Regions from separate parts of the Mesorhizobium sp. RSR380A genome, predicted to be linked through region 2. Evidence: predicted binding sites of a transcription regulator. Region 2 holds the regulator's gene; each other region holds the start of a gene.
What was found. Region 2 encodes PhoB, which activates phosphate uptake and scavenging genes when phosphate is short. Its sites were predicted from a motif close to TGTCATNNANCTGTCAT; they were not measured.

Region 1 (7,954 bases), 330 kb from region 2:
GTCCTCGCGCAGATCATCCGGCAGCACAGCGGCGATCTTGGCCAGCGCGTCGGTGGCGGCGGCCGACAGCCGCTTGTCCGGTTGTCTGGCAACCCAACGCGATCCCAGAACGATGGCCTCGATCTCCTCGTCGGTGAACATCAGTGGCGGCAGCATGAAGCCGGGTTTCAGCACATAGCCCAGCCCAGCCTCGCCCTCGATCGGCGCGCCTTGCCCCTGCAGCGTGGCAATGTCGCGGTAGAGCGTTCGGATCGAAACGTCCATCTCGCCGGCAAGCGTGCGACCGCTCACCGGCCGGCGATGCCGGCGCAGGATCTGGATCAGGTCGAGCAGGCGTTCGGAACGGGACATGATTCGAGATTTGCCTGTTTCCTCAGCGAGGTCCACCACCTCAGACATTCGACGCTGGACCATTTTGTTTGCGCAGCCGGTGACCCTATGCCAAAAGCGGCCTGCCGCCTCCGGAGACGCTCCTGCTTGAAGTCTTTTCGCGACAAACGCCGCGACAACCGTCCGCCCGCAAAGGGCAGGACCGAACATGCGCGGCCGCAGCCGGAGACCGTACCAGTCCGACCCGAAGCCAGACAGCCACGCCACGAAACAAAACCGGACGACCGGTCTGATCCGAAGCCCGCCCCCCGTATCCTGGCGCGTCGCGAAGGCATCCTGCCCACTGAGCGCCTGCCGGTGATCCTCGAAGTGGCGCCCAATCAGGATTATGCACTGCTCGACAGCGGCGCCGGCGAAAAGCTCGAACAATACGGCCCCTACCGCATCGTGCGGCCCGAGGGACAGGCGATCTGGCAAAAGGCCTTACCGGCCAGGGACTGGGACCGCGCCGACGCCATCTTCACCGGCGACACCGACGAGGAAGGCATCGGCCGCTGGCGGTTCCCGAAGGTACCGCTGGGCGAGACCTGGCCGATGAAGCATGACGGCATCGACTATCTCGGCCGCTTCACCTCGTTTCGCCATGTCGGCGTCTTCCCCGAGCAGGCTTCGCACTGGGACCATATGGCCAGCCTGATCGCGGCGGCCAAGCGCCCGGTCAAGGTGCTGAACCTGTTCGGCTATACCGGGCTCGCGTCTCTCGTAGCCGCCCGCGCCGGCGCCGAGGTCACCCATGTCGATGCCTCCAAGAAGGCGGTCGGCTGGGCGCGCGAAAACCAGGAAATGGCTGGTCTCGGCAGCAAGCCGATCCGCTGGATCGTTGACGATGCAGTGAAATTCGCCGAGCGCGAAGAGCGCCGCGGCAGCCGCTACGACATCATCCTGTTCGACCCGCCCGCCTATGGCCGCGGCCCCAAGGGCGAGGTCTGGCAGTTGTTCGAGGACCTGCCCGGCCTGACCGATCTTTGCCGCGCGATCCTGACGCCGAAACCGCTCACCGTGGTGCTGACCGCCTATTCCATCCGCGCCTCCTTCTTCGCCATCCATGCCTTGATGCGCGACACTTTTGCCGGCATGGGCGGCACGGTTGAATCAGGCGAACTGATCATCCGCGAGCAGTCCGCCGGGCGGGCGCTGTCGACATCGCTGTTTTCGCGCTGGGTAGCCTGAATGCCCCGGAGACCTGAATGCCCGGGAGTCCCGAATGAATGAGCGGCACGCCGGCGCGCCCGGGCAGGTCAAGGAAGTCACCAGCCTTGCCAATCCGCTGATCAAGGACATCAAGGCGCTCGCCCAGAAGAAATTCCGCGACCAGCAGAACGCCTTCATGGCCGAAGGGCTGAAGCTGGTCATCGACGCCCTCGACCTCGGCTGGTCGATCAGGACGCTGGTCTTCGCCAAGGCCGGACGCGGCAATGCGGCGGTCGAAAAGGTGGCGGCGCGCACGGTTGCCGCCGGCGGCACCGTGCTCGAAGTGTCCGAAAAAGTGCTGGTCGCCATAACCCGCCGCGACAATCCGCAAATGGTGGTCGGCGTCTTCCGGCAGAAACTGCTGCCGTTAAGAGACATCCGCGCTCACGACGGCGATGTCTGGGTGGCGCTCGACCGGGTGCGCGATCCCGGCAATCTCGGCACCGTCATCCGCACCGTCGATGCCGTCGGCGCCAAGGGCGTCATCCTGGTCGGCGAGACTACCGATCCTTTTTCGGTCGAGACCGTGCGCGCCACCATGGGCTCGATCTTCGCCGTGCCGGTGACCAAGGCGACGCCGGAAGCATTTCTGGCTTGGCGAAACAGCTTCTCGGGCCTGGTGGTCGGCACCCATCTGAAGGGTGCGGTCGACTACCGCTCGGTCGATTTCTCCCGAGGACCGGTGCTCTTGATGATGGGCAATGAGCAGCAGGGCCTGCCCGACAATCTGGCGGAAAGCTGCGACCGGCTGCTGCGGATTCCGCAGGCCGGCCGCGCCGATTCACTCAATTTGGCGGTCGCCACCGGAATCATGCTGTTCGAGATCCGGCGCGGCGCGCTGAAACTTGCCCCCGAGGACGCCACATCGTGAAATCATGGTCTCCCTATGCGCTGCTGGTGATGGTGGCAATCGCGCTCGACCAGTGGATAAAGCATCTGATCGAGACCGGCCTCGTCTTCCAGGAAAAGCTCGACCTGGTGCCATTCCTGGCGCTGTTTCGCACCTACAATACCGGCATCGCCTTCTCGATGTTCTCGTCCTTCGGCGACACCGGCCTGGTCGTCATCGCGGTCGTCGTCGTCGCCTTCGTGCTTTATCTGGCAACGCGTACGCCATCCGGCCATGTGCTGGCCCGCATCGGCTTTGCCCTGATCATCGGTGGCGCGATCGGCAATCTGATCGACCGCGCCGTCTACGGCCACGTCATCGACTATATATTGTTCCACACGCCGGTATGGTCCTTCGCCGTCTTCAACCTCGCCGATGCCTTCATTTCGGTCGGCGCGGCGCTGGTCGTCTTCGACGAATTCATCGGCTGGCGGCGCGAGGCCAAGCCGCAAGGCCCAGAAGCCTGACGGCCCGACTCTTTTGACCAATTGACCTCGCCGGACGGTCGCCGCACAGTTCGGCCAGAGCCAGCCAATGCCGACCGCCAGCCTTTGCGAAGCCGAGGAGAAGAGATGCCTGAAACCTTCAAAGCCATCCTCGTTTCGCGCGACGCCGAAAAGAAGCAGTCGGTCGAGATCGTCGATTTCAGCGAAGCCGATTTGATGGAAGGTGATGTCACCGTCGCGGTCAAGGCGACGACCGTCAACTACAAGGACGGGCTGGCCATCACAGGCAAGGCGCCGGTGATCCGCCGCTGGCCGCTGGTGCCGGGCATCGATTTCGCCGGCACGGTGATTTCTTCCTCGCATGCCGACTGGCGCAAGGGTGATCAGGTGATCCTCAACGGCTGGGGTGTCGGCGAAACGCATTTCGGCGCCTATGCCGGGCGCGCCCGCGTCAACGGCGACTGGCTGGTGCCGTTGCCCGACGGCATCAGCGCCCACGATGCGATGGCGGTCGGCACCGCCGGCTATACGGCGATGCTGTGCGTCATGGCGCTGGAGCGGCACGGCATCCTGCCCGATCGCGGCCCGGTGGTGGTGACGGGTGCCGCCGGCGGCGTCGGTTCGGTCGCGGTCTCGCTCCTGTCCAGCCTCGGCTACCACGTCATTGCCTCGACCGGCCGCAGCGCCGAAAGCTCCTATCTGATCGACCTCGGTGCCGCCGAAGTGATTTCGCGCGAGGAACTCTCCCAGCCGGCCAAGCCGCTGGCCAAGGAGCGCTGGGCCGGCGGCATCGATGCCGTCGGCAGCCACACGCTGGCCAATGTGCTGTCGATGACCGCCTATGGCGGCGCGGTCGCCGCCTGCGGCCTGGCGGGTGGCATGGATCTGCCGTCGAGCGTCGCCCCGTTCATCCTGCGCGGCGTCTCGCTGCTCGGCATCGATTCAGTGATGGCGCCAAAGGCTGTGCGGCTGGAAGCCTGGCGCCGCATCGGCAGCGATCTTGATCTCAAGAAGCTCGCCGGCCTGTCGACGACCATCGGCTTCGACGGCATCATCACCGCCGCCCATGACATCGTCGAGGGCAAGATCAGGGGCCGCGTGGTTGTCGATATGTGAGGCTCCCGAAGCATGATCCCGAAAGGGAATCAGGTTTCGGAAAAGATCAGGCGATGCGGAAAACCGCCAAAAATGCATGACCGCTAAAATTCGAACGATCCGCCGCGCTTTTCCATAATCTCTATCTGCAAGGAGTTCCGCATGATCGCGGAGTCCGCCAGGAAAGAGAAGAGCCGTGCCGAAAGCGTCGACGGGCCGAGTCCGGCGACGGCGAAGCGGCAGCGTGTCGCGCCGCCGCCTCTGGCGCCGGATTTGCCGCGCGCCACGTCCGAGGGCCTGCCGTTCCTGACGGTGGTCGCCAGTGTCGTGCTGGCGGGCCTCTCCCACCTCACCGGTGCGCCGATCTTCATCACCCTCGGCCTGCTGGCGACAGGCCTTGCCGGCGTCGCCATGCACCTGCGCAGCCGCCGCACCGTCCGCCGCGCGGCGGCCTTGCTCGACGAAACCGCGGCCCGTAGCCGCGCCGAAATCGAGACGCTGGCCGACCGTATGTGGGAGATGCAGGAGAGCGAGGAGCGTTTTCGCGGGCTGATCGATGCGCTCGGCGATCTCGTCGTCCACCGCGACCGCGATGGCCACATCGTCTACGCCAACAAGGTTTTCGCCAGCCTCGTCGGAACCGACCAACGCGACCTTGCCGGCAGGACCCTCGCCGAACACGGCATTGATGTCGGCATCGTCCCCGACGCCGCCTTTTCCGATCATGAATGCCTGAGTTCCACCGACGTCTCCATACGCACCCCGAACGGTCCGCGCTGGTTCTCATGGATCGAACTGTCGGTACGCGACAAGGATAGCGGCGCCGTCTCGCACCGGGCGATTGCCCGCGACATCACCGCGCGCAAACGCGCCGAATCCTCGCTGATCACCGCGCGCGAGCGCGCCGAATATGCCAGCCAGGCCAAGTCGCGCTTCCTCGCCACCGTCAGCCATGAGATCCGCACGCCGATGAACGGCATCATGGGCATGGCCAAGCTTCTGGCTGACACCAATCTGTCGCCCGAGCAGCGCACCTATGTCGGCGCTGTCTCGACCTCGGCCAGCGCCCTTTTGGCGCTCATCGAGGATTTGCTCGACTATTCCAAGATAGAGGCCGGCCGTTTCGACCCGGAGCCGCAGCCGACATCGCTGCGCGAAATCGCCGACAACATCGTCGAACTGATGGCAGCGAAAGCCTTCGCCAAGAAAATCGGCCTCGGCTGTCATGTCGAGCCCGACGTGCCGCAGATGATCATGGCCGATCCCGGCAGGGTCAGGCAGGTGCTGCTCAACCTGATCGGCAATGCGATCAAGTTCACCGACACCGGCGGCGTGCTGGTCTCGATTGCGCGCGCCCGCACCGATACCAGCGACCGCATCTGCTTCACCGTTACCGACACCGGCCCCGGCCTGCGCGAAGACGACATGGAGCGCATCTTCGAGGAATTCGAACAGTCCGACGGCACCTCGACCCGCACCCATGGCGGCGCCGGCCTCGGTCTGGCCATATCGAGGCGCCTGGTCGCCGCCATGGGCGGTGCCATTTCGGTGTCGAGCCGACTTGGCGAGGGATCGGAATTCGTCTTCGAGATCCCGGCCGCAGGAGCAACCGAAGCACCGCAGAACCGGCAGAACATCCTGGCCGGCCGGCGCGCCGTGATCGTGTCGAAGAACGCCGTCGAGGCGGACGCCATCGCCCGCACCATCCGCGCCCATGGCGGCGCCGTCGACGTCGCCGCAACCGCTTCCCAGGCGACGCCCTTCGCCGAACATTGCGATGTGCTGTTGATCGACGCGGCCCTGGAGGACGGCGACGGCAGACTGCTCAAGCGCCTGCGCCAGAGTGGCTTTGCCGATTGCGAGGCGATCACGCTGATCGCGCCGACCGACCGCGGCATGCTTGGCGAATTCCGCACCAGCGGCTACGCCACCTTCTTGGCGAGGCCGGTGCGCGGCGAAACCCTGCTGCGCGTGCTGCTGACCAGTCATGCCCCTGCCTTGCCGCCGCCCAAGCCGGAAAAGACCGGCGCGTCCTCTCTTCGTGCCCATGGCGCACGCCAGCAGGGCTTGTCGGTGCTGATCGCCGAAGATAACGACATCAACGCCATGCTTGCCCGCGCCACGCTTTTGAAGGCGGGACATCGCGTGAAAGTGGTCGGCAATGGCAAGGCCGCGGTCGAGGCGGTCACCGAGGCCGGGCTGAAAAATCGCTTCGATGTGGTGCTGATGGATTTGCACATGCCGGTGATGGACGGGCTGGACGCGATCGCCGCCATCCGCCGCCACGAGGAGGAAATGGCTGTGCCGCCGGTACCAATCATGGTGCTTTCGGCCGACAGCCAGGAAAAGACCCGCCACACCGTGCTCGCCCATGGCGCCAGCGGCTTCGTCACCAAGCCGCTCGATCCCGACGCGCTGGTCCATGCCGTCGAGGGCCAGGTGGCCGCCTGAATTCATGTCGCTCGAAAATGGCCCCGGTTTTGAGAAGACGACATGCACAAAACAAAGACTTGAAGCGCGTCGCGTGAATCGTCCCAGCGCGACGCGCTTCATGGCGACGCTGGCGCAATCCTCGCGTCACGTAGGTAGCCGAATGAGGGTTTTCGCCAGCCGACGAAGTATTGCCCGTCGCGCCGTATCACGGTACTGTCACAATCCTGTTGCACCTACACCGTATCCCCGTGCCAAGAGGGATGGCTCGAAGGAGAATCACTCGTGCATACAGTTATGCCGGAATGTGACACTCGGCCCAGCGCAGGCGGCGCTTTGCTCGCCGCGCGGAACGCCGATGCCGTCGCAACAGGCGCACCGCTGGGCCGTATCGGCAATCTCGAAGTGCGGCTTGCCCGCAATGAGGCCGAGATCGCCGCCGCGCAGGAAGTGCGCTACCGGGTGTTTTATGACGAGCTTGGCGCCAGGAAGGACCTGTTCCAGGCGCAGGACCGGCGCGACGCCGACCGCTTCGACCCGCTGTGCGACCATCTCCTCGTGCTGGACACTTCGATCTCCGGCCCCGAGCATCGCCGCATCGTCGGCACTTACCGCCTGCTGCGGCAAGAGATTGCCGCGACCGCCGGCGGCTTCTATTCCGAAGGCGAGTTCGAACTGACCAAGCTGATCGCCCGCCATCCTGGCCAGCGCTTCCTTGAGCTCGGCCGCTCCTGCGTGCTGCCGGAATACCGCTCGAAGCGCACCATCGAGGCGCTGTGGCAAGGCATCTGGGCCTACATCAACCACTATGAGATCGGCGTGATGACCGGTTGTGCCTCGTTCCCTGGCACGGTGCCGGCTGCGCATGCCGAGGCGCTCACCTACCTTGCCCATCACTGCCGGACCAACTCCGCCTGGGATGTGCGGGCGGTCTCCGGGCGCTATTGCTCGATGGACCTGATGCCGATCGAGGCGGTCAACGCCAAGGCGGCGATTGCGGCCATGCCGCCGTTGGTCAAGGGCTATCTGCGCGTCGGCGCCCGCATCGGCGACGGCTGCGTCATCGACCGTGAGTTCTCCACCGTCGATGTGTTCGTGGTGATGCCGGTCAAGGAAATCGGCGCCCGCTACGTCAACTATTATGGCGGGGAAGCGCAGCGCTTTGCGGCGTGAGGTAGTAGGCAGTAGTGAAGGCTGCCGCGAATTGCTGACTACCGACTATTCCCTATTCCCTAATCCCTCTCCCTACGGAATATCCTCCGGTCGCCGTCCCGGGCGGCTCTTGTAGGACGGAAAGGTCCAGCCGAATTTCAGCGCGCCGCCGCGCACCAGGAAAGCCGCGACGAAGCCGGCGATATCCGAGGCGAGCGGCGGCAGGCCGGCAAGATCGCCAAGTGTGTAGAGGCCGGCGCCCGCGAGTGCGGCGGTGACGTAGATTTCGGGCCTGAGCAGCACCGATGGCTCGCCGGCCAGCAGATCGCGCAGGATGCCGCCAAATGTGGCGGTCAACACG
Region 2 (7,954 bases):
CACCGCCTTCTGGCAGACGACGGTGACGCTGCCGGTCACCTTCGACGAGAAGGTGATCGATCCCTCCGGCAAGCGCGCGACCGACCCTACCGTGCTGATCAAGGCGAACTATCCCAAGCTCGCCGAAAACGCGCTGGTGGCCAAGCTCGGCATCGATCCGGCCAACAAGCCGATGATGCTGAAGCTCAAGGGCTTCCTGTCGGAAGGCGCCCGCGTCCAGCTGCGCGACATCGTCTCCGCCGATCCGTCGGTGATCGGCAGGACGCGTGACGTCGACATCCTGGCTGCCGCGAACCTCGACTCGGCCTTCAAGGGCCAGATCGACCTCGGCGTCGATGAAGCGCGCCGCAAGGTGTCCAACCAGCAGATCGACTGGATGAACAAGCTTAAAGCCGACGGCGTGATGGCCGAGCATTTCAACACCGGCCTGTTCACCTATGGCGCCTCCAGCCGGCCCGAAACGTCGGGCATGGGCGTGGCGATCATCGGCTCGTTCTACATGATGGTGATCGTGCTGTTGCTGGCGCTGCCGATCGGCGTCGCCGCCTCCATCTATCTGGAGGAGTTCGCCAAGAAGAACCGCTTTACGGACCTGATCGAAGTCAACATCAACAATCTCGCGGCGGTGCCGTCGATCGTCTTCGGTCTGCTTGGCCTTGCCGTGTTCATCAACTTCCTCGGCATGCCGCGCTCGGCTTCCTTCGTCGGCGGCCTGGTGCTGACCTTGATGACATTGCCGACCATAATCATCGCCACGCGCGCCGCCCTCGCCGCGGTGCCGCCGTCGATCCGCTCGGCGGCCCTAGGTCTCGGCGCCTCCAAGATGCAGATGGTGTTCCATCACATCCTGCCGCTTGCCGCCCCAGGCATCCTTACCGGCACCATCATCGGCCTGGCGCGTGCGCTCGGCGAGACAGCACCGCTGCTCTTGATCGGCATGGTCGCTTTCGTCGCCGATTATCCGACGACGCCTTTCGATCCGGCGACCGCGCTGCCGGTTCAGATCTATATGTGGGCAAACGAGGCTGAGCGCGCTTTTGTCGAGCGCATGTCCGGCGCCATCATCATCCTGCTCGTCTTCCTCATGGCCATGAACATCACCGCGATCGTGCTCCGGCGCCGCTTCGAGCGGCGCTGGTAGAAAAAAGGCAATTTGGTATGAACATCATGACCGAACAGTCCCTTGAGAATGCAGTGGGCGACAAAATGAACGCCAAGTCGAACGAAGTCATCAAGATGCGCGGCGACAAGGTCGGCGTCTTCTACGGCGAGAAGCAGGCGTTGTTCGACGTCAATCTCGACGTGCGTCAGAACCAGGTGACGGCGCTGATCGGCCCGTCCGGCTGCGGCAAGTCGACCTTCCTGCGCTGCCTCAACCGCATGAACGACACCATCGATTTGGCGCGGGTGACCGGCAAGATCACGCTCGATGAAGACGACATCTACGACAAGAACATCGATGTCGTCGAACTGCGCGCCCGCGTCGGCATGGTGTTCCAGAAACCCAACCCGTTCCCGAAGTCGATCTACGAGAACGTCGCCTACGGCCCGCGCATCCATGGGCTGGCCAAGCGCAAGTCCGACATGGACCAGATCGTCGAGCAGAGCCTGAAGAAGGCGGCGATCTGGAACGAGGTCAAGGACCGCCTGCAGGAGCCCGGCACCGGCCTGTCCGGCGGCCAGCAGCAGCGCCTGTGCATCGCGCGCGCCATCGCCGTGTCGCCGGAGGTGATCCTGATGGACGAGCCCTGCTCGGCGCTCGATCCGATCGCCACCGCCCGTGTCGAGGAGCTGATCGACGAACTGCGCCAGAACTACACGATCGTCATCGTCACCCACTCGATGCAGCAGGCGGCGCGCGTGTCGCAGCGCACGGCGATGTTCCATCTCGGCTATCTCGTCGAGGAGGGCGCCACCGACAAGATGTTCACCAACCCCGACGACAAGCGCACCCAGGACTACATTACCGGCCGCTTCGGCTGAGCCGTCCGGCGGGTGAATTTTCAGGCACGAGGACCAAGATCATGGGTGAACATACCGTCGCCTCCTTCGATGAAGAGCTCGGGCAGATCAGCAAGCTGATCCGCGACATGGGCGATCTGGCAGGCTCGATGGTCAGCGGCTCGACCAGGGCGCTGCTCAATTCGGACAATGCGCTGGCACAGCGTGTCGTTTCCGACGACGCCATCATGGATGCGCGCCAGCGCGAACTGGACGACCGCGCCATCACGCTGATCGCCAAGCGCCAGCCGATGGCCAACGATCTGCGCGCCGTGGTCGGCTCGATCCGCATGGCGGGCGACCTCGAGCGCATCGGCGACCTCGCCAAGAACATCGCCAAACGCGTCGGCACCGTGGGCTTGAGCGTCACGCCGCGCGACCTCTCGCACTCCATCGACGCCATGGCGCAACTGGTGCTGATCCAGGTGCAAGGCGTCGTCGAGGAATATGCCGCCACCGATGCGGCAGCGCTTGCAAAACTCAGGAATGACGACGAGCGCATCGACGTCAAATACACGTCCGTGTTTCGTGAGCTCTTGACCTACATGATGGAAGACCCTCGCAACATCACCGCCTGCACGCATCTCTTGTTCTGCGCCAAGAATCTTGAGCGCATCGGCGATCATGTCACCAACATCGCCGAAAATGCGTATTATGTGCTGACCGGCCAGCAATTGCCCGCCAATCGTCCGAAGCAGGACGAGACGGCGATGGCCACGCCGGCCTGATGAGGGTGAACTGCCTATGATCGCGCCACGCATCATGGTCGTGGAGGACGAGGAGCCACTAGGCGTGCTCCTCCGCTACAACCTCGAATCCGAAGGCTATCAGGTCGAGGTGGTGACACGCGGCGACGAGGCCGAGATCCGCCTGCAGGAAAACGTGCCCGATCTCCTGGTGCTCGACTGGATGGTGCCGGCTGTTTCCGGCATCGAGCTCTGCCGGCGGCTTAGAGTGCGGCCCGAAACCGAGCGGCTGCCGATCATCATGCTGACCGCGCGCGGTGAGGAAAGCGACCGCGTGCGCGGCCTGTCCACCGGTGCCGACGACTATCTGGTCAAGCCATTCTCGACGCCGGAGTTCATGGCGCGCGTGAAAGCGCTGCTGCGCCGCGCCAAGCCGGAAGTGCTGTCGAGCGTGCTCAAGGTCGGCGACATCGTGCTCGATCGAGAATCGCACCGGGTCTACCGCAAGAAGAGCGAGATCAGGCTCGGACCGACCGAGTTCCGGCTGCTCGAATTCATGATGCGCCATCCCGGCCGCGTGTTCTCGCGCAGCCAACTGCTCGACAATGTCTGGGGCGAGACGATCTATATCGACGAGCGAACCGTCGACGTCCATGTCGGGCGATTACGCAAAGCGGTCAACAACGGCCGCATGCCGGATGTCATCCGTACCATTCGCGGCGCCGGCTACGCGATCAGGGAAGACTAGGATGCTGCGCGTCGCGCCGTTGCCGGCCATTCAGGCGACATGCTTGCCGGATTTGGCCTGAATGCCCGGCGCGAAAATCTCCTGATCGACGAAGCCGAGCGCGCGCATGGCGCAGCCTTCGCGGATCAGCGGCAGTTCGTTGGGCTCGGTGTCGAAGGAGATCGACTTCGAGTGCTGGCCGCCGGCAGTCTGGGCGATGGCCTCGCGCAATGCCGGCTCGATCAGGTCGAAGGCGGCGGCGCTGACGCCTACCATGGCGACGGGTGCCGGATCGATCAGCGCAAACAGGCTGCCGAGGCCGAAGCCGAGCGCCTCGCCGGCCTTGCGATAGGCTTCGCGCTCCGGGCCGTCGGTTTCGCGGGCGCGCGCGGCGAGTGCGCGCATATCAGCGTCGCCGATATCGACCGGCTCGGCATCCTCGCCCATCATTTTGGCGCTGCGCCAGATGGCGTAGTTTCCGGCATAGGCTTCCACGCAGCCGCGCCGCCCGCAGCGGCAGAGCGCGCCGCCCGGACGGTGGATCATGTGGCCGAACTCGCCGCCCGAGGAATGGGTGCCGGTGAACAGTTCGCCTTTCAGCACCAGGCCCATGCCGATGCCGTGCGATAAGAGGATGGCGATAAAATTGTCGCGGTAGCGCTCGGGCTGGCGCCATTGCAGCGCCACCGCCATCATATTGCAGTCGTTCTCCATGGTGGCAGGAATGCCGAATTCCACTTCCAACATGTCGGCGAAGGCAATGTCGGTCAGTGGCGTGATTGGCGACCACAGCATGGCCCGCGCCTGCGAATCGGTGATGCCCTGGATGCCCATGGCAATGCGGGCGATGCTCTGGACGTCCAGGTCCGGGTCCTCGAGACGCCTCCGGACGATTGCTACGCATTCGCCGATCAGTTCGTCGCGCGGCTTGGTCAGCGTGTCCAGCCGGCGCTGTTCCTCGGCGACGACGTGGCCGGCATAGTCGATGACGGTGACGGACAGGAAATTGAGCGACAGCACGACGGTCATCACCGCCGCCGCTTCCGGGTTGAGACCAAGGCCCACCTGCGGCCGGCCGCGTTTCAGTGCGCCGGTCTCGCCAGGTTTGCCTTCAATCAGGATGCCTTCTTGAATCAGATCAGACGAGATTGCCGATATGGTCGAGTGGCTGAGGCCGGTGGTCGCCGCAATCTCGGTCCGCGACGGCTGGCCGGCCCGGCGCACGGCTGAAATCACCATCGCACGGTTGCGACGGCGCAGATCGTCGTGGCGGATTCCAACCGACATTTGTTTCCTCCCGGCCTCCTCGCGCCTCATGATAGTGAAGGCGTTCGACGGCACCAGCCAAATATTGGCAGACGCCGGCAGCCCTGTCATTGTTTATTGCGGACCTCGAAAAAATTCGGCAAGGCCATCAGAATCCATCAGAATCGATGTTGACAGCGCCTTATCATTGAACCAGTATTTTTTCGAGGCTCGAAAAAATAGGGCCTCTGTGTGCCGGCCCTCGGGCCAGTTTTGTCGCGCCGCACGCGGCGCAGGGAGGATTATGATGAACAGATTTGCAGCCGCCATGCTGGCGGGTGTCGCCATGTCGCTGGCGCTGGTGTCGGTCGCGCAGGCGAAGGACAAGGTCATCGGCGTGTCGTGGTCGAACTTCCAGGAAGAGCGCTGGAAGACCGACGAGGCGGCGATGAAAACGGCGATCGAGGCTGCCGGCGACAAGTACATTTCCGCCGACGCGCAGTCCAATCCCGGCAAGCAGCTGACCGACGTCGAAAGCCTGATCTCGCAGGGCGCCAACTCGCTGATCATCCTGGCGCAGGACGCCTCGGCCATCGGCCCGGCGGTGCAGAAGGCGCTGGACGAAGGCATTCCGGTCGTCGGCTATGACCGCCTGATCGAGAACAAGGACGTCTTCTACCTGACCTTCGACAACAAGGAAGTCGGCCGCATGCAGGCCCGCGAAGTGTTCAAGGCGAAGCCCGAAGGCAACTATGTCTTCATCAAGGGCTCGGGCTCGGATCCGAATGCCGATTTCCTGTTCTCGGGCTCGATGGAAGTGCTCAAGGAAGCCATCGACTCGGGCAAGATCAAGAATGTCGGCGAGGCCTATACCGATGGCTGGCTGCCGGCCAACGCCCAGAAGAACATGGAACAGTTCCTGACCGCCAATGACAACAAGGTCGATGCCGTGGTTGCGGCCAATGACGGCACCGCCGGCGGCGTTGTCGCCGCGCTGACGGCGCAGGGCCTTGCCGGAACGGTTCCGGTCTCGGGCCAGGACGGCGACCATGCCGCCCTGAACCGCATCGCGCTCGGCACGCAGACGGTGTCGGTGTGGAAAGACGCGCGCGAACTCGGCAAGAACGCCGCCGAGATCGCCTCGCAGCTTGCCGATGGCAAGAAGACGGGCGACATTGCCGGCGCCAAGGACTTCACCACGCCTGGCGGCAACACCGTCAAGTCGCTGTTCCTGACCCCCGTCGCGATCACCAAGGACAACCTCAACGTCGTCATCGACGCCGGCTGGATCAAGAAGGACGAAGTCTGCACAGGCGTCGCCGCCGGCAGCGTCGCGGCTTGCAACTGATCTCGACGACTTGAAGAAATGAGGCGCCGCGGCTGTCAAGCCGCGGCGTTTTCTCTACGAGAATTGTGTGTTTCCGCCATCGGCGGCAAACTTCTAGGCTGTGGTCCGGCATCCGCGCCAGACGGCAAGCCGCTGGAGGACATCATGACCGACACGACCTCAAATCCGCAGGCCGATACGGCACGAGCGTCTGAACTCGGCGCGGTCGCCCGGTTCCTGAAAGCGACCGAGCTCGACACGCGCATGCTCGGCATGGTCGGCGCGCTGCTGGTCATCTGGGTCGGCATACATATCCTGTCGGGCGGGCTTTTCCTGACGCCGCGCAATCTTTGGAACCTGTCGGTGCAGACGTCCTCCGTCGCGATCATGGCGACCGGCATGGTATTGGTCATCGTTATGCGCAACATCGACCTTTCGGTGGGCTCCGTCGAAGGCGTGATCGGCATGATCATGGGCGTGGCACAGGCCGAATTCCTGATTCGCATCATCGGCTTCCAGCTTGGAAACCCCTGGCTCTGGATCGTCGCGCTTGCCGCCGGCGTGGTGCTTGGTCTGCTGATCGGCGCGTTCCAGGGCTTCATCATCGCCTATATGCAGGTTCCGGCCTTCATCGTGACGCTTGGTGGCCTGCTGGTCTGGCGCGGCATGGCATGGCTCATCACCAGCGGGCGCACGGTCGCGCCACTCGACGCCACCTTCCAGCTGATGGGCGGCGGACCACGCGGCTCGATTGGCGCCGCTGCCAGCTGGATCGTCGGCATCGTCGCCTGCGCGGCGGTCGCCTTCGCGCTGCTCAACGGTCGCTCGCAGCGCAAGCGCTTCAGCTTTCCACTGCGCCCCGTCTGGGCCGAGACCTTGCTTGGCGTGGTCGCTTGCGCGGCCATCCTCGGCGCCGTGTGGATCGCCAATTCCTATCCATGGCCGATCGGCATCGTGCGCCAGTACGCACAGCAGAACGGCATCACCGTTCCCGAAGGCGGGCTGTTCATCGCGCATGGCATCGCCATACCGGTGCTGATGGCGGTGATTGCCGGCATCATCATGACGTTCATCACCAAGCGCACGCGTTTCGGCCGCTATGTCTTCGCCATCGGGGGCAATCCGGAGGCAGCGGAACTCGCCGGCATCAACACGCGCTGGGTGACCATGAAGGTGTTCATGATCATGGGTGTGCTGGCTGCAATCAGCGCGGCGATCTCGTCGGCCCGTCTCAATGCGTCAACCAATGCGCTGGGCACACTGGACGAGCTTTTGGTGATCGCGGCCGCCGTCATCGGCGGCACGTCGCTCGCGGGCGGCGCCGGAACGGTGATGGGCGCCATGCTCGGCGCGCTTCTGATGCAGTCGCTGCAATCCGGCATGGTGCTGCTCGGCATCGACTCGCCGCTGCAGAGCATTGTCGTTGGCGCTGTCCTGGTCATCGCCGTCTGGCTCGACACCGTCTACCGCAAGCGCGTCTAGGGAGGAACGACTATGGAAAAAACTGCTCCCACCGGTACGCCACTGATCGACATGCGCAACATCTCGATCGCGTTCGGTGGCATTCGCGCCGTCGACGATGCGTCCATCGATCTTTTCCCGGGCGAAGTGGTGGCGCTGCTTGGCCACAACGGCGCCGGTAAGTCGACGCTGATCAAGATCCTGTCGGGCGCCTACAAGCGCGATGCCGGCCAGATCTTGGTCAACGGCCAGGAGGCCTCGATCTCCAATCCGCGCGACGCCAAGAAATACGGCATCGAAACGATCTACCAGACGCTTGCGCTGGCCGACAATGTCGACGCTGCCGCCAACCTCTTCCTCGGCCGCGAACTGATGACCGCGTGGGGGACACTCGACGATGTCGCCATGGAGGCCGAGGCGCGCAAGGTGATGGGCCGGCTCAATCCGCGCTTCCAGCGCTTCAAGGAGCCCGTGATCAAGCTATCGGGCGGCCAGCGCCAGTCGGTG
Region 3 (7,954 bases), 1.5 Mb from region 2:
CTTGCCGCGGTCAATCACCACGAAGCGGTCGGCGATGTCGAAGACGTGGTGGATGTTGTGGCCGATGAACAGGATCGAACGGCCGCTCGCCCGCACCTGGCGCACGAAATGGAAGACCTTGGCGGTCTCGGTCAGCGACAGCGCCGTCGTCGGCTCGTCGAGGATGATCAGCTCGGCCTGCTTGTAGATGGCGCGCGCGATCGCCACGCCCTGGCGCTCGCCGCCCGAGAGCTGGCCGACGATCGAGTGCGGCGTGAACACCTTCGAGGTGAAGCCGATCTCGCGCATCAGCCGGCTCGCCTCCTCTATCTCTTTATTGACCTTCAGAAAGCCCATGAAGCCGGTGAGTTCGCGGCCCATGAAGATGTTGCGCACAATGGTCTGCTGCACGGCCAGCGCCCGATCCTGGAAGACCGTCTCGATGCCGGCGTCGCGCGAGCGTGCCGCACTCCAGCCGGTCACCGGCTTGCCGCGCACCAGGATCTCGCCGCTGGTCGGCTTGACGACGCCGGACAGGATCTTGATCAGCGTCGATTTGCCGGCGCCATTGTCGCCGATCAGGCCAACCACCTCGCCGCGGTCGACCGAGAGATTGACCCCGCCCAGCGCATAGACCTGGCCATAGGATTTGCTGATGTCGCGCAGTTCGATGATGCGTTCGGCCATGGCGATCCTCGCTCCTGTGGTATCATCCCGGCCTGGTGCCGGCGGTCCTGCCGGCCGGGCTTGGGCCCAGCCGGCAGCTTGGGAGGTCAGCGCAGCGCCTGCTTGGCGAGCTCGGCGACGATCTCGTAATTCTGCGGCGTCACGAAGCCGGCGCCAGTGTCGACATTCATCGGCGCCAGGCCCAGCACCACCTGCTGGCAAAGGCTGAGGATCGGCAGATAACCTTGCAGGAAAGGCTGCTGATCGGCCGTCAGTTGCACCCAGCCGCCCTTGAACGCCTCGACGATCTGCGGGCTGGTGTCGAAGCCGAAATTGAAGATGTCGCCCGGCTTGCGCCCCGCCGCCTGCATGTAGGTGGCGACGTTGCCCAGCATCTGGCCGCCGGGATAGCCGACCGCCTTGACATCGGGATTGTTGAGCAGGGCCGCGGTGATCACCGGGATCGCCAAATTGGGGTCGGACGCCCATTCGCCGCTCGGCGGCGACGACAGCTGGATGACCTCGACGCCGGCTTCCTTGAGTGCTGCCACCGTGCCGCGCTCGCGCGCGCCGCGGGCCTCGTTCTCGAACGGACCGATCATGATTGCCTTGTCGCCGGACTTGAGCTTCCCGAGCTTGAACGCCTCAGTGCCGAGCGCGCGGCCCTGCTGCTCCTGCTGGGCGCCGACATAGCCGCCGCCGAACGCAGCCACCACCGTCGGCACCGGCACGTTCTGGTACATCATCTTGATGCCGTCCTTGTGCGCCTGTTCGGCCAGCGGCATGATCGCGGCGTCGCCGGGATGGCCCATCATGGCAATGCCGTTGGGCTTCACGGCGACGGCCTCGCGCAATTGCTGAACCATCTTCTCGACGTCCCACTGCGAGAAGATGTAGTCGACCTTGGGTCCGAGATCGGACGCCGCCTGCTTGGCGCCATTGTAGACGATGGTGCCGAAAGCGTCGCCCTCGGCGCCGCCGACGAAAAAGCGGATGTGGACATCCTTGCACCACTGGGCGTCGAGCGCCTGCGCCGGCAGAGTGGAGATGGCAGCGCACAGCGCCGTGGCGGCGGCCACGACGGTCGAGCGCAGAAGTGTCGTTCTCATTGCGATGCTCATGCACGTTCCTCCCTTTTGTCCTCGGTGAGCCGAGGGGTTTCGTCGTTCGCCTGTCGGCAGTGCTTGTCGGCAGTGCTTGGCAATCTGTCAGGCCGGCTCCTCCCACCGGCCCTCGGTCACGCCGGGTTCGGCAGGTAGGTCGCTCCTCCCCGGCATTGCTTGAGGTATTCCAGCCCGCGCACCTGGCCTGTGATTTCGAGGTCGCCGCGATAGACCGGGTCGTGCCAGCCCTCGATGTCGATGGCGCCCTTGTAACCGGCCAGCCGCAATTCGCTGATCACCCGCGTCCAGTCGCTGTCGCCAAACCCGGGCGTGCGCATCTGCACGAAGGGCAGCTTGCCGAACACGCCGTGCTCGCGGATCACATCCCAGCGCACCGTCGCGTCCTTGCCGTGGACATGGAAGATGCGCGGCGCCCATTTGCGGATCTGCGGCATCGGGTCGATGAGATAGACCAGCTGATGGCAGGGCTCCCATTCGAGGCCGAGATTGTCGTCGGGCAATTCGTTGAACATCAACTCCCAGGCATCGGGATTGTGGGCGATGTTCCAGTCGCCGGCCGCCCAGTTGCCATCCATCGCGCAATTCTCGAAGGCGATGCGCACGCCCTTGTCTGCGGCGCGCCTGGCCAGCGGACCCCAAACCTCACGGAAGCGCGGCAGGCTGTCTGTCAGCTTCTTGCCACGCAGGCGGCCGGTGAAGCCGCTGACCGTCGAGGCGCCGAACAGATGCGCATTGTCGATGACGGTTTCCCAGGCCGCGAGCACGCCGCGATCGAGCTCGCCGTCCTCCAGCGGATTGCCGAACACGCCGATCGACGACACGGCGACATCGGCATCGCCGATCGCCTCGCGAATCTCACCGGCGAGCCGCGGCAAATCCTTGCCGCCCAGCGTCTGCCAGAAGAAGGGCTGGATGCTCTCGAAGCCGAGAGGCAGAATCTCTTTGATGTAGGCGGCGGGGTCTTCGAGATTGGCCCGCACCATGGTGCCGATCCGGATGTCGAGAAGCGGGTTCGGCATCATGATGCTTCCTGTGTGATTGCGACGCGCCGCCCCGTCTCGGCGCTTTCGATGGCGCCGAAAACCATGGCCAGGCTTTTGATGTTGTCGCTGCCACGGGTTTCCGGCTCGCTGCCGGTCTCGATGGCGTGGATGAAATCCTTGATGATGCCGAGATGACCGCCGATGCGGTCGGCGGGATCGAGCGGCGGCACTGTGATGGGTTGGGTCAGGTCGAACAGGCCGTCGCGGACCGACAACACAACTTCGGCCTTCAGCCCGTCCTCGCCGTCCCAGACCAGGCTGCCGTGCTCGGCGACGATGCGCCACGTGCTCTCCCAGCTGGTGCGGAAGCCCGCCGCGCACCAAGAGCCTGCATAGGTGAACACCTTGCCGCCGCCGAGATCGAAGATAGCGCTGGCCGACGATCCCTGCCGGTACCAGGAATTCGCCGGCTCCCATTCCTGGCAAAAGACGCCGGCGGGATCGCCGCCGACCATGTAGCGGGCGGCGTCGAAAGTATGGATCGCCATGTCGAGCAAGAGCACATGCGCCATCTCCTCGCGGAAGCCGCCGAAATGCGGCGCGACGAAGAAATCGGCATGGATGCTGGTTGGCTTGCCGATGGCGCCGGAGTCGAGAAAGCGCCTGATGCGCCGGACATTGGCGACGTAGCGGCGGTTCTGCACGACCGCATGGATACGCCCCGCGTTACGTGCCGCATCGACGATGGCGCGCGCATTTTCTGGAGTATCGGCCAGCGGCTTTTCCGTCAGCAGATGGCAATGATGGGCAAAGGCGGCAAAGGCGACGTCGCGGCGGGCGGCGGGAACCACGACATCGAACACCGCTTGCGGTTTGGTCTGGTCGAGAACCGCATCCAAGCTGGTGCCGATGACGACGCTATCGAGCCCGTATTCGCGTGCCCTCGCCCGCGCCCGTTCGGCGTCGAGATCGACAAGGCCGACAATGGCGAGCCCGTCGATCTGCCTCGCGGCATCGAGCCAGGCCTTGCTCATCGCACCACAGCCGACGAGGACGGCATTCATCATCCAGCATTCCTCCCGTCCGGTCCCTCCAGACCGAATGTCACGGCATTTCCGGCATCACCGTAAACGTTTCTCCGTAAACGTTTACGAGAACACACCCGATGGCGTAGAATGTCAATCGGCTGCCAGCGAAAATCATCCCGAAGCCTTGGCCTGGGCGGCAGCCGGTGCTAGCCAAGACAGGGGGAGAACTGTCCTTGGCGTCCAGCATCCATGACCTTGCGCGTCACCTGAACATTTCGATCGGCACCGTGTCGCGGGCGCTGAACGGCCGCGCCGACGTCAATGCCGACACCCGCCAGCGCGTGCTCGCCGCCGCCAAGCAATTGAACTATTCGCCCAACCAGTCCGGCCGCAGTCTGCGGCAAGGCACCACCCATTCGATCGCCTTCATGCTGCAGCCGCATCCGGGCGACCAGCAATATGGCGAACCGTTCTTCATCCCGTTCCTGATCGGTCTGCAGGGCCGACTGGCCGAGGATGACCTGGATCTGATGGTCGTCATGGGCGAGCCCGGCCAATATCAGCAGGAGAGGCTGCGCCGCGTGGTTGAGACGCGCCGAGCCGACGCGGTCGTGTTGGCCAATACACGGCGGGAAGACGATCGGATCGACTATCTCAGCAAGGCTGGCTTTCCCTTCGCCACGCTTGGCCGAAGTCAATCCGGCGACGACACCTATCCTTCGCTCGATATCGATTTCGAGAGGGCGGGTGATGAAGCCGTCGACCGGCTGGTCGCGCGCGGCCACCGCCGCATTGCCGCCATCCGCCCTTCGCTGGATCTCAACTTCGGCTACCTGTTCCTCGACGGCTACCGCAAGGCGCTGGGGCGGCATGGCATCGAAGTCGACCCCGGCCTGATCGCCGACGGCTTCATCAACGAGGCCGGAGGCTACCAGGTGACGCCGCGCGTGATGCTCTCCAAGGACCGGCCCACAGCCATCATCTTCAACAATGACGCAATGGCGCTCGGCGGCTGCAAGGCACTGGCCGAGATGGGCATCAGGCCCGGCCACGACATCGCGGTGATCGTCATCGTCGACACGCCGCTCTGCCGTTATTTCTCGCCGGCGCTGACCGCCTTCCGTCCGTCGCTGGAGCCGATGGGCCGGCGGCTGGCCGAAATGCTGCTGGCCTCGCTTCCCGCCTTTGCCGGCCCGGAAGGTCCGCGCATCATCCGCGAAGTCTGGCCGCTGGAACTGATCGCCCGCGACAGCGATTGATCATTGCGCTCTTCCCTCTCCTACAAGGGAGAAGGAAGAGGCCCTCTCTGTCACGCAAGTATCATGTTCGCGTCCTAGACCGCTTTGCGAGAGGGCGACATCGTCGATGCGATGCGGTGGCCCCTTTGCGCCGCTCAAGGCTTGTCACAAAAAGGATCTCCATGAAAATCTCGCACCGAACCGTGTCGCTCGGCGCCGCGCTGGCGCTGTTTACCGCCCTGACCCCTGCCCTTGCCGACAGCACCGCCACCGTTGGCGGCTTCGTCAACAAGGGCCTGGTCGGCGTCGGCCGCATCCCGGCCGATCAGAAGGACAAGTTCGGCGAGACCTTCGGCTCCGGCTCCGGCATGTCCATCGACGCCGCAAGCTGGACCCGTGGCGCGGACGGCTACAAGGGCTCGCTCTGGTTGCTGCCGGACCGTGGCTACAATGTCGTCGGCACCACCGATTACCGGCCGCGCCTCAACACTATTCATATCGAATTCACGCCGACCGCACTGGGCGCCACGCCCACCTCCGGCCAGGAACAGACAGGCGTCAAGGCGACGCTTGCCGATTCCCTGCTCCTCACCGACGACAAGGGCGCTGACGCCACCGGCCTCGATCCGCTCAACGGCGTGCGCGCGGCCAATGGCGACCTGCCGATCCTGCCCGAGGCCAATGGCAAGCTGGCGCTCGACAATGAGGCGATCGCGCGGCTGCCCGACGGCACCATGTTCATCTCTGACGAATACGGCCCCAACATCTACCGCTTCTCGGCCGACGGCCATCTGTTGTCGGCAACGCAGCCGCCCGCCGCTTTGGTGCCGATGCGCAAGGGCGCGCCGAACTTCGCCTCCGACAATCCGGGCCCCGGTGCAGCCGAACCCGATCCGAAGGATCCCGAAACCGGCCGCCAGAACAATCAAGGCCTCGAAGGCATGGCGCTGACGCCGGACGGCAAGTCGCTGATCACTGTGCTGCAGTCGGCGCCCCGCCAGGATGGCGGCGATTCGCCCGCGACGCGCCAGAACACCCGCGCGCTGGTCTACGACGCCTCCGACCCGGCCCATCTCAAGCTGGTGCATGAATATGCCGTGCCGCTGCCGGTGTTCAAGGACGCCAAGGACAAGACCAAGGTCGCCGCGCAGAGCGAAATCGTGGCGCTGTCCGACAAGACCTTCCTGATGCTGGCGCGCGACAGCGGAAACGGCCAGGGGGTGAAGGGCGATACTTCGCTGCTGCGCCAGATTTTCGTCGTCGACGTCTCTGGCGCCACCGACATTGCCGGCGGCGCCTTCGATGCCGCCGACAAGCCGCTGGCGCCCAAGGGCGTGCTCGACCCCTCGGTGACGCCGGCCAAGCTGACGCCGTTCATCGACATCAACGACAACAAGGAACTCGGCCGTTTCGGCCTGCATGACGGCAAGCCGAACGACAAGAACAATCTCTCGGAGAAGTGGGAAGCAATGTCTGTGGTCAGCCTGCTCGATCCGGCGCTGCCCGACGACTATTTCCTGTTCGTCGGCAACGATAACGACTTTCTCACCCAAGACGGTTTTCAGGTCGGCGCGCCCTACAAGGCCGACGACGGCGCCGATGTCGACACCATGTTCCTGGTCTATCAGGTCACGCTTCCGGGCCTCGCCAAGAAGTAGCCGTATACGGAAAGGCGGACGCGCCCGGCGCGTCCGCCTCTAACCGTTTGTCGGCGATCAGCGATGCCGTGAAGGCACCTATTTCAAAATCTCCGCATCCCTTGGCACGCCGGCATCGATCGGCTCGGCGGTCCGGCTCGACACAGCCATGATCTTGCCCGCGGCCGACAGGTTCGGGCGCACATAGACCTGGGCTACGCCGTTGACCCGGCTGTAGAGGTCGATGATGTCCTGGTTCATGAAGCGCACGCAGCCCGACGACGCGTTCTTGCCGATGGAATCCCATTCCGGCGTGCCGTGCAGCCGGTACATCGTGTCCTTGCCGTCGCGGAACAGATAGAGCGCACGCGCGCCGAGCGGGCTCTGCGGTCCCGGCGGCATGCCGTCCTTGTATTTCGCCAGTTCCGGCCGGCGCTGGATCATTTCGGGCGGCGGCGTCCACACCGGCCATTTCTTGCGCGCCTGGATCACGGCGCTGCCGGTCCAGCCAAACCCGGCCTTGCCGAGGCTGACGCCATAGCGCATTGCCTTGCCGCCGTCGCGCACCAGATAGAGAAAATGCTCGGATGTATCGACGACGATCGTGCCGGGTTTTTCGCCGGTCGGATCGTCCACGATCTGGCGCACGAACTTCGGATCGAGCTTGGCCACGGGGATTGCCGGCAATGAAAAGCCCTCATCGACGCGCGCCGAATACATGGTGGCGGCATCGCCGAAAGCGGGCTCGGGTGCGGGTGCCGGCGCCGGCGTCGGCGGTACTGCCACATCAGTGGTTGTGCAGGCCGAAAGTGCCATGGCAGCGGCACCCAAAGCGGATGCTCCCAGAAATGCGCGCCTATTCAGGCGCTCGGAAAATAATGGATTGTCGGACATGATCCCCCCGGTTTGCGGCCCCTCGCGGCGATGACCCATAGCCCATTACGCAAGCTTTGAGAACCTGATCGCCTCAGCCGCGTTAAGCGTGATGTTCCAATGCCGCATCGACCTTGTCCGTCAAATCGGCGATCATTGCCGGGCGGACTTTGAGATGAACCTTCGCCGAACAGCCCATGGACGAAAAAATACCACCGCGCCGGCGCACCGGCGACCTGACCATCGGCCCGATTCCGCGCACGCTGCTTTTGTTCGCTCTGCCGGTGCTCGGCTCCAACGTGCTGCAATCGCTCAACGGTTCGATCAACGCCGTCTGGGTCGGCCGCTTCCTCGGTGAATCGGCGCTGACCGCCACCTCCAACGCCAATCTGGTGCTGTTCCTGATTCTCGGCACCGTGTTCGGCA
Region 4 (7,954 bases), 2.2 Mb from region 2:
ACCTTGCCGGTCTTGGCGGCGGCGACCAGCATGTCGGTCTGGCGCGACAGGAAGGCCGGAATCTGCAGCACATCGACATGGTGTGCGACGATCGCGCACTGCTCCTCGGTGTGGACATCGGTCAGAATGGGAACCGAAAATTCCTTGCGCAACTCGTCGAACACCGGAAGCGCCGCGTCCATGCCGGCGCCGCGCGTTGCCGACAGCGAGGTGCGGTTGGCCTTGTCGTAGCTGGTCTTGTAGACGAGGCCGATGCCGAGCTTGCCGGTCAGTTCCTTCAGCGCGCCGGCCATGTCGAAAGCGTGCTGGCGCGATTCGAACTGGCACGGGCCGGCGATCAACGCCAAGGGCCCGCTATTGTCGAAGACGACGTTGCCGACGGTTACCGACGAATTCGGCGCCAGCGAATTGGGCCATTGCGGCTTGCTCATGGGGTCTCCCGGAAGATGAAAGCCGCGCCCTGTCCGGATGCCGGCTGCACGACGATTTCGTTGCCCGCTATATCGTGCCCGACGGCGTTGTCTGCAAGCAGCCTCGCGACAGCGCCGACACTGCGGACTGAAAAGACAATCGCGGCGAAGCGAACTCTTGTCGGCGCACCGGCCGGAATGTCGAAGCGCGCGGTGAAAGCCGCAGGATCCAGAACGGTCAGATGCGCATTCGGCAGGTCGAAGACCGCGCTGCTCTGCTGCTCCGAGCCAACCACTGTCGAGATCAGGCTGATCTGTGTGGAAGGCGCGTCGCTGACCGCGACGATTTCGGCAATGCCGGTCACGCCGTTGGCATGGGCCTGCAGTGCCGAACGGTCGATTTGAGGGGCGTTGATCCGCTCGCAAGCGAACAGAAAGGCGTCCGTCGTCTCGGCGCCGGCGGCGAAAGCCAGTTTGAACGAGGCCATGTCGCTCTTTCCGGCCGTGTCGGTGAAGGCGCGGGAAAAGCTCAGCACGTCTCCCGCCGACAGGCCGGCTTTGATAAAGCGCGCATGGTCCGCATCGGCATCATCGGTGGCCAGCACCACGGCGGAAAAGCCCTCATCGCCCAGGCTGGCGCGATAGAGCCGGTCGCGGGCGACAAAGACATTGCCGCCGGCGATCGCACTCGCTGCCACCTGTTCATTCCCAACCGCCAGCGGTTCGAGATAGGTGCCGTCGGCAAGGAAGACGCAGCAATTTTCGGTGCCGAAGGGATGAACGCCGGTTGGCGCGACGATGAAGCCAAGCGATGTCAGCCGCGCCCGCGCCACGGCGAGGCTCGCCGTCGGCAGCACCAGATGGTCAAGCGGATGGGTCGTGCTGGTCATGCCGGCGCGGTGTGCATCATTCCCGAAATTGGTTCAAGGCCTCTTGCCGGCCCGATCAGGCCGTCGCCACGATATCGGCCGAATAGCGCAATTCACGCAAGGGTTTGACCCGGCTGGTCGTCTCGGCATAGAGCGGGTGCGCCTTGTATGCGGCAAGCGCGGCATCGTCCTCGAACTCGGCATAGACGACCACGTCGATCGCATCCGACAGCGGATCGACCTTGGTGTTGAGCGTCACCTCGAAGAGGCTTGAATGCGGGATCTTGCCCAGTGTGAGCAAGCCCGTGCGCACGGCCTCGACATCGTCCTTGCGCCGCGCGCTGAAGAAAACGATATGCCGGATCACGCCTGCCTCCACGTTCGATTTGCGGCATGTTTTGTGTGAGCGGGACCGTCGCGTCAACCGCCACGATGTCGCGCCCGGCAATGCCGGCAGGCGACTTTGCAGAGGCGCAAAAAGCTAGGCTTTGCCGGTGACGTAGCGCACGACGCGCGACATCTCCCTGACCGTCGTGTCGAGATAGCGGCCCTGATTGTAGAGGCCGTCCCAGATCAGGAAAAAGGCGATGGCGACGATGACGATGACATAACGCATGGCTGAAACTAACGTATGTGGCTGTTCGTAACCATAGCGATTTCGCCGAGGGCCGCGCTCTCCCGCGGATTCTGGCCTCAGGCCGGCAAGCTGGGCCAGCGCCGCACGAAGCTTGCCTCTTGAAGTTTCGGCCAATGCCATGGAAGATTGTGGCGAAAATTCACGCGGGCAGCGGCATTCGCGCCTGGCGAATGAAAAGTGGAGGATGTGGGGGCCGGCAGATCTTGCGCCGCCCCGCGGAAGTCCAGGGGGGTGTGAGATGGCTGTCAGGGAATACAAAGGCATCGGCGACGCCATCAGGCTGGACGAACTCAATTTCGCCGAGATGGTCAAGGGCCTGCCGGCCAAGGCGCGCATGGTGCTGTCGGCGGCGATGAAATTGCCGCGCGGTTCGCTGAAGGTGAGGATGCCGGATGGCCGGGCGGTGCTTGTCGGCGGCAATGGACCCGGGCCGGATGCCGAACTGGTGTTGAAGAACTGGCGCCTGCCCGGCCGTGCCTTTTCCGGCGGCACCATCGGCGTTGCCGAATCCTACATGGACGGCGACTGGGAAAGCCCTGATGTAACCAGCTTCCTCGAATTGTTCGTCGTCAACTCGGCCGTTGGCGAACGCATTGCCGGCGGCGCCAGCTGGCTCATCAACACGGTCCAGCGCATCCGCCACTGGTTCAACGAAAACACCCGCACAGGCTCGAAGCGCAACATCTCGGCGCATTACGATCTCGGCAACGCCTTCTACAAGCAATGGCTCGATCCCAGCATGACCTATTCGTCGGCGCTCTATGCGACCGGCGCCAACGACCTGGAAAGCGCTCAGGCCGCCAAATACCGCGCGCTGGCCAAGGATACGGGTATCGGCAAGAAGGACCATGTGCTCGAGATCGGCTGCGGCTGGGGCGGTTTTGCCGAATTTGCCGCGCGCGAGATCGGCTGCCGCGTCACCGGCCTGACCATCAGCCGCGAACAGCACGATTTCGCCAAGGCGCGCATCCAGAAGGCGGGACTGTCTGACAAGGTCGACATCAAGCTGCAGGATTACCGAGACGAAACGGGCACTTACGACCGCATCGCCTCGATCGAGATGTTCGAGGCGGTCGGCGAAAAATATTGGCCGGTATTTTTCGGCAAGATGAAGGCATGCCTGAGGCCCGGCGGCACCGCCGGCCTGCAGATCATCACCATCAACGAGGCCGCCTACGACACCTATCGGGCGCGGCCGGATTTCATCCAGCGCTATGTCTTCCCAGGCGGCATGCTGCCGACGCCGTCGATCCTGAAGACGCTGGGCAGCGACCATGGCCTTGCCCATCTGCGCGAGCGCGTCTTTCCGGACGACTATGCCCGCACGCTTGCCGAATGGCGCAACCGCTTCTGGGCGTCGTGGGAAAAGATCGTCCCGCTCGGCTTCGACGACCGCTTCAAGAAGCTTTGGGAATTTTATCTCCACTATTGCGAAGCCGGCTTTAGAGCCAGCTACATCGACGTGCGCCAAGTGGTCTACAAAGCCTGATCCGAAGCGTGATTGAGCGGGCGTATGCCCGCTCGTTTTCCCTGTTAGCTGCACGTTGCCTCAAAGCAGGATGCGATACTTCGCAAACCCGGATTCGCCCTCGCCGGCCGGCTCGATCTTGAGCGATTTCACCCCAGATATGAAATCCTTCGCTTTGGGGCCGGTCTCGAACACGACGCTGGTGCCGGGCAGCGGCGTGAACGACCAATTGTCGTCGGCCGAGGGGTTGATCGTGCCTTCGCTGACGACGTAGCGCACGATCACGTCGCGGTTGGTGTCCGGCGCCTCGTAGATGATCTTCGAGGCATTGATGTCGGGGAAATTGCCGCCACCGCCGGCGCGGTAATTGTTGGTGGCGACGACGAATTTCGCTGCCGGATCAATAGGCTTGCCGTCGAAGCTGAGGCCGACGATGCGGTTCGAGCCGGCATTGGCGACGCCACCCTTGGCATCGTATTTTGGCGGCTGCGACAGGTCTATTCCGTAGCTGACGCCATCGATCACATCGAAATTGTAGGACGGGAATTCGGTGTCGATGAGCGCCTGGTCGGCCTTGCCCGGCTCGATCTTCCTGAAAATGCCGGCCGACATTTCCAGCCATTCCTTCACTTGCGCGCCGGTGATTTCGACGGCGCGCACCGTGTTCGGATAGAGATAGAGGTCGGCGACGTTCTTGATGGCGATGTCGCCCACCGGCACGTCGGTATAGTAGTCGGCGCCGTTGCGCCCGCCGGCCTTGAAGGGTGCTGCCGCCGACAGCAGCGGCACATCCTTCCACTGCGTGCTTTTTAATATGTCCTTGAGGTACCAGCTCTGCGCCTGGTTGACGATCTGCACCGACGGATCGTCGGCGACCAGCGCGAAATAGGAATAGAGCGGCGCCGAGGTCTTGCCGACCGGTCGGCGGACATAGGCAAGTGTCGCCTCATGGTCCGCCTTGAGCGCATCGACGACGCGCTGGTCGTCCGCCACCGTCGGCTTGTTTGCCTTGTCGACGCGCTCGTAGATCGGCCTTGCCTCAGATGTGGCCGAGGCTACGCGCCATTTCGATCCGTCCCGTTCCAGAAGCAGATCGATCAGTCCCATATGCGAGCCCCAGAAACCGCCCATCACGGCGGGCTTGCCCTGCAGCGTGCCTTTCTCGGTGTCGACGCCTTCGAGCGCCTGAAAATCCTTCTTGCCGGGGAAGACCAAATGCTGATGGCCGGTGAACACCGCATCGATGCCTTCGACGCCGGCGACGAAGAAGGAGGCGTTCTCCATGCCGTCGCCCTGCTTGATATCGATGCCGGAATGCGAGAGCGCGATGACGATGTCGGCGCCCTCCTCCTTGATCTGCGGCACCCATGCCCTGGCCGCCTCGACGATGTCGCGCGTCCTGACATTGCCTTCCAGGTTCTTCAGGTCCCAGACCATGATCTGCGGCGGCACGAAGCCGATGATGCCGATCTTGATCGGCTGCTCGACGCCCGACCCGTCCTTGATCTTCTTGTCGAGGATGACATAGGGCTTGAGGTAGAGCTTGTCGTCGCGCGGGTTGGCGGCAAGCTCGGTGCCGCGGATCAGATTGGCGCAGACGAAGGGGAAATTGGCTCCGCCCAGCACCTTGTCGAGGAACGACAGGCCGTAATTGAACTCGTGATTGCCGAGCGTCGAGCATTCATAGCCCAGCAGGTTCATGCCCTTCATGATCGGATGCAGATCGCCTTCCTTGAGGCCCTTCTCATAGGCGATGTAATCGCCCATCGGATTGCCCTGCAAAAGATCGCCATTGTCGATCAGCATCGCATTGGTGGCTTCCTTGCGCACCGCCGCGATCAGTGAGGCCGTCCGCGACAGGCCCATCGTGTCGTTGGCTTTGTCTGCGTAGTAGTCGTAAGGCAGCACATTCACATGGATGTCGGTGGTCTCCATGATCCTCAGATGCGCCTGATTGGCCTGCGCGCGGGCGGAAAACGGATGGAGCATGATCAGCGCCCCGCTGGCGGCCGTACCGGCAAGAAAACTACGGCGGGAGACGGGGTAATTGAGATGCGGCATTGGTTTTCCTTCCCAGCGACGTGACAAGATCCCAGCCCCGAGCGGAAGCTTCGCGCCGAAAACCGGCCATGTCCATCGGGAAGTCAGTCGATCAGCTAAAGGTGACGGTTGGATGAATATCCTTGGCCGCGGTTGAGAACCTCAGCCCTTGTTATCATCGCCCTGGGTGATCAGCCGCGCGCTGCGCTGGCCGGTGAAATAGATCCATAGCCAGCTAAGCGACACCGAGAGCCGGTTGCGAAAACCGATCAGGAAGTAGATATGCGCCACGCCCCACAGCCACCAGGCAAGCCATCCCGTGAGCTTGATCGAGCCGAAATCGATCGCGGCTGCCCACTTGCCGATCGTCGCCAGGTCGCCGGCATGTTTGTAGCGGAAAGGGCGCGGCGCGCTATCGCCGGCCAGCCGCGCCCTGATCGTCGCGGCAACATGCTTGCCCTCCTGCTTGGCCGAGGGCGCCACGCCGGGCACCGGTTTGCCGTCCGGCCGCAAGACATGCGCGGTGTCTCCGATGACGAAGATTTCAGGACTGTTCGGCACGGTCAGATCGGGCTCGACCATTGCCCTGCCCGCCCGGTCCACCGGCGCGCCCAGCCACTCTCCCGCGGGTGAAGCCGCCACGCCGGCGGCCCACAGGATGGTTCGCGCCGGCAGATGCGTATCGCCAAAGACGACGCCTTCGGCATCGAGGCGCGTGACGGCGCGGCCAAGCTCGACCGTGACGCCCCGCCGCTCCAGCGCCTTGCGCGCATAGTCGGACAGCTTTGGCGCGAAATTGGCTAGGATCCTGTCTCCGGCCTCGACCAGCACCACACGCGCCTCACGCGTGTCGATGTTGCGGAATTCGCCGCGCAGCGTTTCATGCGCGAGTTCGACAATGGTGCCGGCAAGCTCCACGCCGGTCGGGCCGCCGCCGACGATGACCAGTGTCAGCAGTGCCTGGCGCTTGGCCGGATCGGTCTCGCGCTCGGCCTGCTCGAAGGCGAGCAGGATGCGCCGGCGAATGGTGGTTGCATCTTCAAGCGTCTTCAGCCCGGGCGCGAAAGGCTCCCATTCGTCGTGGCCGAAATAAGCATGACGCGCGCCGGTGGCGAGCACCAGCGTGTCGTAGGGAACAGAACTGCCGTCCTCAAGCAGCACGCATTTGCCTGGACGGTCGACGCCGGTGACGTTGCCGAGCAGGGTCGTCACGTCCTTGCGCTTGCGCAGCAGATGACGGATCGGCCAGGCAACTTCCGAGGTCGCCAGCGAGGTGGTCGCCACCTGGTAGAGCAGCGGCTGGAAAAGGTGATGGTTGCGCTTGTCGATCATGGTGATGCGCACGGGTGCGCCGGCCAGCGCCCGGGTGAGTTCGAGACCGCCGAACCCTGCGCCGACGACAACGACATGATGGCTGGTTTCACTCATCGCATTCACCCCTGTTTGTCTCCCTTTATCTAGTGATTTTTGTGCACCGCAACAATGTCGCGGCGCGCTAGACTGCCGCGCGTAAGGCTGCCCAGGACTCGTCGCCGGATGTCGCGAATGCCTATGTCGGCAAGCCTGGACGGGTATAGCCTTGCAGGGGCTGGAACCACGGGAGTGAAGCATGGCCAACGACGATGACAAAGATGGCAAAGGGTGGGCGCAATATTCTTCGCCGCCTTGCTTCATGCACGAACTCGATCCGGAATTTCGCGCGCCATTGACCGACTGGACCGATGTGCGCCGTTGGCGCAAGGCCGAGCGCGAGCGTCTGATCGCGGCACGGTTGGCGGTTTCGGCCGATGCGCGGGTGGCGATGTCGCGGGCTATCACCGAAGGCCTCGACGCGGCAATCGGCGACATTGCCGGCCGCATGGTCAGCCTCTACTGGCCGTTTCGCGGCGAGCCGGACCTGCGGTCGTGGATGGCGTCGATCAACCAGCGCGGCGGCCGCACGGCACTGCCCATCGTGATCGAGAAAGGCCAGCCGCTGATCTTCCGCGCTTATGTGCCTGGCGACCGGCTGGAAAAAGGCGTCTGGAACATCCCTATCCCCGCCGAAGGCGACCCGGTGCTGCCCGACATCGTCATCTCGCCGATCGTCGGCATCGACCCGCGAAACTACCGCCTGGGCTATGGCGGCGGCTTCTTCGACCGCACGCTGGCTGCCATGCCGTTCAAGCCATTGGTCATCGGCGTCGGCTACGAACTGCAGCGCATAGCCACCATCTACCCGCAGCCGCACGATATTCCGATGGATAGGCTGGTGACCGAGGCTGCTCAGGGCTAGGCCAGTTCCGGCTTCATGCCCATCGCCGTGCGATCGACGATCTCGCGCAGGGCAAACGACGAATTGATCTTGGTCACGTGCGGCATCGCCGACAGCCACTCCTTGTGGATGCGCTCATAGTCGACCAGATCCTTGGCGGCGATGCGCAGGATATAGTCGTATTCGCCCGACATCAGGTGGCAGGACAGCACATTGGGGCAGCGCTTGATCGCCGCCTCGAAATCCGACAGCGTCTTTTCGAATTGTCCCGACAGC

Region 1: olsB (l-ornithine N(alpha)-acyltransferase) is a predicted target of PhoB. The motif match lies at 6,659-6,675, and genes of this name have one in related genera.
Region 3: ACYG9Z_RS03955 (esterase-like activity of phytase family protein) is a predicted target of PhoB. The motif match lies at 5,088-5,104, and genes of this name have one in related genera.
Region 4: ACYG9Z_RS00460 (bifunctional 2',3'-cyclic-nucleotide 2'-phosphodiesterase/3'-nucleotidase) is a predicted target of PhoB. The motif match lies at 5,547-5,563, and genes of this name have one in related genera.

What each region holds. Positions count from the first base shown of each region.
Region 1 covers NZ_JBTTIB010000001.1:1,954,338-1,962,291, forward strand. Annotated here, with positions in the region: gene ACYG9Z_RS09450 (helix-turn-helix transcriptional regulator) at 1-351, opposite strand, end outside; gene ACYG9Z_RS09455 (class I SAM-dependent rRNA methyltransferase) at 478-1,560, shown strand; gene ACYG9Z_RS09460 (TrmH family RNA methyltransferase) at 1,595-2,452, shown strand; gene lspA (signal peptidase II) at 2,449-2,937, shown strand; gene acuI (acrylyl-CoA reductase (NADPH)) at 3,043-4,032, shown strand; gene ACYG9Z_RS09475 (response regulator) at 4,174-6,462, shown strand; gene olsB (l-ornithine N(alpha)-acyltransferase) at 6,739-7,614, shown strand; gene ACYG9Z_RS09485 (trimeric intracellular cation channel family protein) at 7,687-7,954, opposite strand, start outside.
Region 2 covers NZ_JBTTIB010000001.1:2,284,151-2,292,104, reverse strand. Annotated here, with positions in the region: gene pstA (phosphate ABC transporter permease PstA) at 1-1,141, shown strand, start outside; gene pstB (phosphate ABC transporter ATP-binding protein PstB) at 1,159-1,983, shown strand; gene phoU (phosphate signaling complex protein PhoU) at 2,025-2,729, shown strand; gene phoB (phosphate regulon transcriptional regulator PhoB) at 2,746-3,435, shown strand; gene ACYG9Z_RS11030 (ROK family protein) at 3,466-4,701, opposite strand; gene xylF (D-xylose ABC transporter substrate-binding protein) at 4,967-6,007, shown strand; gene ACYG9Z_RS11020 (sugar ABC transporter permease) at 6,152-7,468, shown strand; gene ACYG9Z_RS11015 (ATP-binding cassette domain-containing protein) at 7,481-7,954, shown strand, end outside.
Region 3 covers NZ_JBTTIB010000001.1:794,450-802,403, forward strand. Annotated here, with positions in the region: gene ACYG9Z_RS03930 (ATP-binding cassette domain-containing protein) at 1-666, opposite strand, end outside; gene ACYG9Z_RS03935 (substrate-binding domain-containing protein) at 753-1,766, opposite strand; gene ACYG9Z_RS03940 (sugar phosphate isomerase/epimerase family protein) at 1,883-2,791, opposite strand; gene ACYG9Z_RS03945 (Gfo/Idh/MocA family protein) at 2,788-3,819, opposite strand; gene ACYG9Z_RS03950 (LacI family DNA-binding transcriptional regulator) at 4,014-5,039, shown strand; gene ACYG9Z_RS03955 (esterase-like activity of phytase family protein) at 5,201-6,676, shown strand; gene ACYG9Z_RS03960 (L,D-transpeptidase) at 6,755-7,549, opposite strand; gene ACYG9Z_RS03965 (MATE family efflux transporter) at 7,726-7,954, shown strand, end outside.
Region 4 covers NZ_JBTTIB010000001.1:88,817-96,770, forward strand. Annotated here, with positions in the region: gene kdsA (3-deoxy-8-phosphooctulonate synthase) at 1-431, opposite strand, end outside; gene ACYG9Z_RS00440 (VOC family protein) at 428-1,300, opposite strand; gene ACYG9Z_RS00445 (Dabb family protein) at 1,356-1,646, opposite strand; gene ACYG9Z_RS00450 (hypothetical protein) at 1,761-1,895, opposite strand; gene ACYG9Z_RS00455 (SAM-dependent methyltransferase) at 2,155-3,405, shown strand; gene ACYG9Z_RS00460 (bifunctional 2',3'-cyclic-nucleotide 2'-phosphodiesterase/3'-nucleotidase) at 3,466-5,445, opposite strand; gene ACYG9Z_RS00465 (NAD(P)/FAD-dependent oxidoreductase) at 5,587-6,852, opposite strand; gene ACYG9Z_RS00470 (5-formyltetrahydrofolate cyclo-ligase) at 7,034-7,699, shown strand; gene ACYG9Z_RS00475 (Lrp/AsnC family transcriptional regulator) at 7,696-7,954, opposite strand, start outside.